DNA from 3 places in the Tsuneonella amylolytica genome. Region 1 is predicted to be linked to each of the others. Evidence: predicted binding sites of a transcription regulator. Region 1 holds the regulator's gene; each other region holds the start of a gene.
The links. The regulator LexA, encoded in region 1, represses DNA repair genes until DNA is damaged. The targets are predictions, from matches to a motif close to GTTCCNCNCTTGTTCT.

Region 1 (2,268 bases):
GGCAATCGCTCGATCTCCTCCTCGGTATCGCGCATTACACCGCCGCACAGCCGGGGGCGGTTCGTCTCATGCCGCAGATGGGGTGGGGAACGTACGCACTGTTCATAGCCGGCCTTCTTTGGCTGGCGCTGTGGAAGGGGCGGCGGCGCCTGTGGGGTTTCGTTTCGATTGCGATAGCCGGCGGCATGTTGCTGGTCACGCCGACGCCCGACATGCTGGTTTCGGGCGATGGCCGACATGTCGGTATCGCCGGCGAGGGCGATCGCCTGCTCGTCCTGCGCGAAGGGCGGAGCGACTATGCGCGCGACAATCTGCTCGAAATGGCCGGTATGAAGGGCGATCCGCTGGCGATCGCCGATTGGCCCGGCGCGCGGTGCAGCGCCGACTTCTGCGCCTTGGCGATCGATCGCGGAGGGAAAACCTGGACCGTGCTGCTCGCCCGAAGCAGGTCGCGGATCGAGGAACGCGCGCTGGCGGCGGCATGCGAACGGTCGGACATCGTCGTCGCCGACCGCTGGCTGCCCGCCAGCTGCCGGCCGCGCTGGCTCAAGGCCGATCGCCGGTTTCTGGATGCGAACGGCGGGCTGGCGATAACGCTCGACCCGCCGCGCCTCACGACGGTGGCCGCCCGGCAGGGCGACCATCCGTGGTGGACCGCCCGCCGCAATGCGGCCGAGCGATACCGATAGCGATCAGTGGTAGCGGCGGAGAAGGCCGGCCAGCTTGCCCTGCACCTGCACCTCGTTCGCCCGGTACACCTGCGGTTCGTAGGCCCCGTTGGCGGGGTCGAGCCGGATCATCCCGTTCTCGCGGCGAAGGTATTTGAGGGTCGCTTCTTCGTCGCGGACGAGCGCAACGACGATCTCGCCATCGCGGGCGACATCGGTCTTCTTCACGAGCGCGAAATCGCCGTCGAAGATGCCGGCTTCGATCATCGAGTCGCCCGAAACCTCCAGCGCGTAGTGATCGCCGGGACCCAGAAGCGCGGCGGGGACGGGCAGGGTGCGATCGCTCTCGAGTGCCTCGATCGGTACGCCCGCAGCGATCTTCCCGTGGAGAGGTAGCTCGACGATGTCGTTAGCCGGTCGCGGCCGCGAAGGAGCCGGCGCGCGCAGCGGCACGACGTTGTCGTTGGCCTTGGCCCTCGGCACGGCGACCATGTCCTCGGGTTGCCGCACGACTTCCAGCGCGCGGGCGCGGTTGGGAAGGCGGCGGATGAAGCCGCGCTCCTCTAGTGCGGAAATCAGACGGTGGACGCCGGACTTGCTCTTGAGGTCGAGCGCCTCCTTCATCTCCTCGAAGGACGGCGAGATTCCGTCATCCTCGAGGCGGGTGGTGATGAACTGCAGCAATTCGCGTTGCTTGGCGGTGAGCATCCGGCTACTCCACAAGCGTTCCAATTCGGGAACGAACGCGGAACAATTAGGAAACTTCGTTAGCGGCGTCAAGCGTCTAGCGGATAGACCGCGACAGGCGCCCCGGCAGTCAAGGCATCCGCATTGGCGGGACGGTCGATAAGGCAATCGGCCGCCGCCAATGCGCGCAGCGCACTGCTATCGCGCTCGGCAATCGGAACGACCGTCGCGCCCTTGCGGATGCCGCGGAGGAATTCGCGCCTCCTTCCGCCGGCGGGCACGCCGTCCGCGAGGATCGCCGGCAGAGCCTTAGGCGAGGCTTCGTCCGCCGATGCCCCGCCGAGCCTGCGAAGCACGGGAAGGACGAACAAGAATGCGGTGACGAATGCCGAGGCGGGATTGCCCGGCAAACCCACGATCCATTGCGAGCCGCGTCGACCGATCATGAGCGGTTTTCCCGGCCGGATCGCCACCCGCCAGAAATCGATCCGCGCGCCCCAGTCCTCCAACACAGGACGCACGAGGTCGTGCTCGCCCACCGAAGCGCCGCCGGTCGTCACGATGACGTCGGCGTCGCTCGCGTTTTCGAACGCCGCCAGCAATTTCGCATGATCGTCGGGCACCGGCCCCACTCGTTCGGCATCCGCGAGACCGGCGATCATGGCCGCCAGCATGGGCCCGTTGCTGGCCGGAAGGGCATCGGGGCGCGGGTCGTCAAGCGAGGTCGCCAGTTCGTCGCCCGTATCGAGGATCGCAACGCGCGGGCGGCGGCGCACTGCGCAGTGCTCGATGCCCGCTGCGAGCCCCAGTGCGAGTTGCGCCGGCCCGATGCGGACTCCTGCGCTCAGCAGTTCGTCGCCGCTGCGAAAGTCGAAGCCGCGACGCCGGATGTGTTTCGCAGACGGCGGGGCGG
Region 2 (2,268 bases), 130 kb from region 1:
ACCGCTTCGGCCACCGCGCGGCCCGTCGCGTCTATCGGCACGGTCACGTCCTTGGTCCCGTGAATGACGAGTGTCGGCACCTTGAAATGCGGCAGGTCGGGGCGGAAATCGGTGGTGGCGAAGGCCGCCGCCGATTGCAGCGTGGCATACTGGCTGGCGTGCATGGCGGTCATCCATGCCCAGTCCTTTTCTTCCTGGCTCACCTTGTCGGTCAGGATGCCGTCGCCGTAGAAATCCTCGAAGAAGCCCGTGAAGAAGTGGCGGAAGTCCTTTTTCATGCCGTCGGTCATCTGGTCGAAAGTCGACTGCGGCACGCCGTCGGGGTTGTCGTCGGTCTTGAGCATGTACGGTACGACCGAACTGACGAGGACGGCCCGGCTTACGCCCTTGCCGCCATGCCGGCTCATGTAGCGGGCGATCTCGCCGCCGCCCATCGAGAAACCGACGAGTGCGACGTCGGTCTCGGCACCCGTTTCCTTCATCACGTCGGCAAGATCGTCGGCGAAGGTGTCGTAGTCGTAGCCGGTGGGCGCATGGTCCGAATGACCGAAGCCGCGCCGGTCGTAGGCGATAGCGCGGTAACCGCTGTCCGCCAGCGCCATCATGATCGGATCCCAGCTGTCGGCGCTAAGCGGCCAACCGTGGATCAGGACGACCGGACGCCCTTCGCCGAGTTCCTTCCAGCGCAGCTTCGTTCCGTCCTTGGTGGTGGCGTACGGCATTGGTTTTCCTTTTCGTATGGTGTGTTCGGGAAACCGCAGAGGCCCGCCGCCGTTCCTTCGGGGTAATCGCCGCTACCACGCACCAGAGTTACCCCTTGGCGAATCCGGTATAAGAACATATAAGGAACGAATGGGCGCGCAGACCACCATCGAGAAGCTGGAGATTCTCGCCGACGCGGCAAAGTACGATGCCTCGTGCGCGTCGTCCGGTACGGCCAAGCGCAACAGCGCCGGTGGCAAGGGGATCGGTTCGACCGAGGGCATGGGCATCTGCCATGCCTACGCGCCCGATGGCCGGTGCATCAGCCTGCTCAAGATCCTGCTGACCAATCATTGTGTGTTCGACTGCCACTATTGCGTGAACCGCAAGAGTTCGAACGTGCGCCGCGCACGGTTCACGCCGCAGGAGGTCGTAGACCTGACGCTGAGCTTCTACCGGCGCAATTATATCGAGGGGCTGTTTCTTTCGTCGGGCATCGTCAAGAGCTCGAACCATACGATGGAGCAGCTGGTCGAGGTCGCGCGCATCCTGCGTGAGGAGCACGATTTTCGCGGCTATATCCACCTCAAGACCATTCCGGAAGCCGACCCCGAGCTCGTGCATCAGGCCGGGCTCTATGCCGACCGCGTCTCAATCAACGTCGAACTGCCGACCGATGCCGGCCTGACGCGTCTGGCGCCGGACAAAAGCGCGCGCCAGATCGAAGGGGCGATGGCCGGGGTGAAGGCCGACATCGTCGAGGCGAAGGACAACCGGAAGCGGTTCAAGCACGCGCCGCGGTTCGCCCCCGCCGGCCAGTCGACGCAGATGATCGTCGGGGCCGATGCGGCGACCGATGCCGACATCGTGGGCAAGGCCAGCCGCCTCTACGACAACTTCCGCCTGCGCCGCGTCTATTACAGCGCGTTCAGCCCCATCCCCGATGCGAGCGCGGTGCTGCCGCTGAAGCGCCCGCCGCTGATCCGCGAGCATCGGCTGTACCAGTCCGACTGGCTGATGCGGTTCTACGGCTACCAGCCGGGCGAGGTGATGCAGGCGACCGAGGCCGACGGCAACCTGCCGCTCGACATCGACCCCAAGCTCGCCTGGGCGCTGAAGTTTCGCGAGCGGTTTCCGGTCGACATCAATCGGGCGAGCAAGGAAGAACTGCTCCGCGTGCCCGGGCTCGGCGTACGGGCGGTGGGGCGTATTCTCGCCAGCCGCCGGCACCGGACGATGCGGCTGGAGGATGTCGCCAAGCTCACCGTCTCGATCGCCAAGGTCCGCCCGTTCATCGTGACCGCCGACTGGCGCCCGGTATTGCTCACCGACCGCGCGGATCTGCGCGCACTGCTCGCGCCCAAGCAGGAGCAGCTCGAGCTGTTCGCGGCGTGAGGGGGCGGGCGTGACTTCCCTCCAGCACGTCAAGCTCGGTACGTACTACGTCGTTGCCTTGCCCGAAGCGGACGATTTCGACTTCTGGCGCGAACGGGCACGCGGGCTGGTGCAGTGCGACGTGCCGCCCGACCGGGTGGCGTGGGTCGAACCGGGCGGATCGGGTAGCCT
Region 3 (2,268 bases), 1.1 Mb from region 1:
ATCCCGGTCGCGAACGGCCACGACGTTGCCGCCGCGATACCCGGCGCGCGAATCCGGACGATCCCGGGCTGGGGCCACGACCTGCCGCTCGAACTGGTGGATGAAGTCGCCGATGCGGTAGCCGGCAACGCGAAGGGCGAACAGGCCGCCGCGTGATCGAACCGGAACCGCGCCGCTCCGCTGTTCGTTTTTCCGGTCATGCGCATTTCCGGTCGCCCGATTGCCTTGCCCGTTTTCGCCGCAGCCCTCGCGTCGGTCGCCGCCTGTTCGCCCGACCCCGCGACCGGGGAGCGGGAGCGTGACGCGGCCGACGCATCGACGATAGCTGCCGGCGAGGGCCGACCTGCAGGCAACGCCGGAGCGCCATCGCCCGGCGGAACGATTGCAGCGCCCGAGCCCGCCCCCTCGCCGGTCGCCGGCCGGACCTATCGCTACACGTCGCTCGATAACTGCAAGATCCTCAGGCAGGAACGCGAAGAGATGCCGATGACCGAAGTCGCTTGCCCCGGTGCGGGCTCGTATTCGCTGCAGGTCCTCGATTCGGACGCGCGCCAGCTTCTCACCCTCGTCCCCCCGTCAAGCGAACTCTACCGGGTGCCGACCGCGCGAATCGGCGGCGGAGGATTCAGCAGCTTCGGCAGGAACGTCGAATGGAGAGGCCCGCGCGCCGCGTCGTTCGCGCCCGATTCGATGATCGTGCGCTACGATGTGGCGGAACAAGCGCACCCCGCGCCCGAAACGAGCTACCTGCTCGTCGTGAGGCTCGATGACGACCCGTGTCTGGTCGCGGCTGTCCCGCCGGGCCCCGACCAGAATCAGACGGCACGCAGCAAGGCTGACGATCCGGGCGCCTGCATGGCCGATTGATCGTTGCCGCACATTTCCGGTCCGGAGTCGAAAATTGCCGCTTCGGATCCGATCCTGCCGCGCCGCACCGTGGAGAAAAAAATATCGGCAGAATGCGGTTTGCGGGTTGCGCGCCGTGCGGGCCTAGGAATTCCGCCGCGTCGCGGTGTCGTAGCGGCGCATGACACCCTGCCACTCCAACGCTCGATCGGGGTTAACGGCGGCTTCACCCTATTGCGCGCGAGTCCCGCATGATTCACTATGGATAGTGGTTGGTGCCTGAGGGGGACCCACAAGACCTAGTTTTCGCATGCCGGCGGCACCATGTGGTACCGGCAGGCCCGAACTGCGCCTTGCGGGACCGCCCGGCGCCCGTCCGGGGACGAATCCGGGGAAAAGTTTTCCCCTTTCGCGAACCCGGAAATGATACTCGGGGCACTTCGGCTCCGAATCGAACGAAGGCGGAACATCGGGGCTAACCGAACCCCGTTGCTCCCGAAACGACAGGGCGGGCGGGGACACATGGATTTCAGGACTGGGGACGAAGCGGCGATGGGGCTCGAGGACACGATTGCAGAGGCGACCGCGACCGAGAGCGAACCGGCGACCACCAGCAGCAAGAGCGCGGCGATGACGATGGACAAGGCGGATATGGGTAGCGACGCACTGGTGACCGAAAAGGCCGCCGAAGCGATGGCCGGTGCGATGGGCGAGGCGGTGAAGGCCGCGGTCAAGCCGGCCGACGACAGCAAGAAGATCGCCGACCGGCGCTTCACGATCGTCACCGACGAATCGCGCGACGCGCTGCTGACCGAGTTCGGCAAGGAAACGCTCGACGATCGCTATCTGCTTCCGGGCGAGAAGTACCAGGACCTGTTCGCCCGCGTGGCCGATGCCTACGCCGACGACCAGAACCACGCCCAGCGGCTCTACGACTACATCTCCAAGCTCTGGTTCATGCCGGCGACCCCGGTGCTGTCGAACGGTGGCACCAACCGCGGCCTGCCCATCAGCTGCTACCTGAACTCGGTCAGCGACAGCCTCGACGGTATCGTCGGCACCTGGAACGAGAACGTGTGGCTCGCCAGCCGCGGCGGCGGCATCGGCACCTACTGGGGCAACGTGCGTGGGATCGGCGAGCCGGTCGGCCTCAACGGCAAGACCAGCGGCATCATCCCGTTCGTGCGCGTGATGGATTCGCTCACCCTGGCGATTTCGCAGGGCTCGCTGCGGCGCGGTTCGGCCGCGTGCTATCTCGACGTCAGCCATCCCGAGATCGAAGAGTTCCTCGAGATCCGGAAACCCTCGGGCGACTTCAACCGCAAGGCGCTGAACCTGCACCACGGCGTGCTCATTTCCGATGCCTTCATGGAGGCGGTCCGCGCGGGCGAGGGATGGAACCTCACCAGCCCCAAGACGGGC

Region 2: a site for LexA is predicted at 835-850, ahead of D4766_RS13280 (putative DNA modification/repair radical SAM protein). Genes of this name have one in related genera too.
Region 3: a site for LexA is predicted at 1,299-1,314, ahead of D4766_RS08605 (ribonucleoside-diphosphate reductase subunit alpha). Genes of this name have one in related genera too.

Annotation. Positions count from the first base shown of each region.
Region 1 is NZ_CP032570.1:55,840-58,107, reverse strand. Features, by position in the region: gene D4766_RS00295 (ComEC/Rec2 family competence protein) at 1-689, shown strand, start outside; gene lexA (transcriptional repressor LexA) at 693-1,376, opposite strand; gene D4766_RS00285 (molybdopterin molybdotransferase MoeA) at 1,445-2,268, opposite strand, start outside.
Region 2 is NZ_CP032570.1:2,715,955-2,718,222, forward strand. Features, by position in the region: gene D4766_RS13275 (alpha/beta fold hydrolase) at 1-722, opposite strand, end outside; gene D4766_RS13280 (putative DNA modification/repair radical SAM protein) at 853-2,097, shown strand; gene D4766_RS13285 (UdgX family uracil-DNA binding protein) at 2,108-2,268, shown strand, end outside.
Region 3 is NZ_CP032570.1:1,751,335-1,753,602, reverse strand. Features, by position in the region: gene D4766_RS08615 (alpha/beta fold hydrolase) at 1-156, shown strand, start outside; gene D4766_RS08610 (hypothetical protein) at 226-867, shown strand; gene D4766_RS08605 (ribonucleoside-diphosphate reductase subunit alpha) at 1,369-2,268, shown strand, end outside.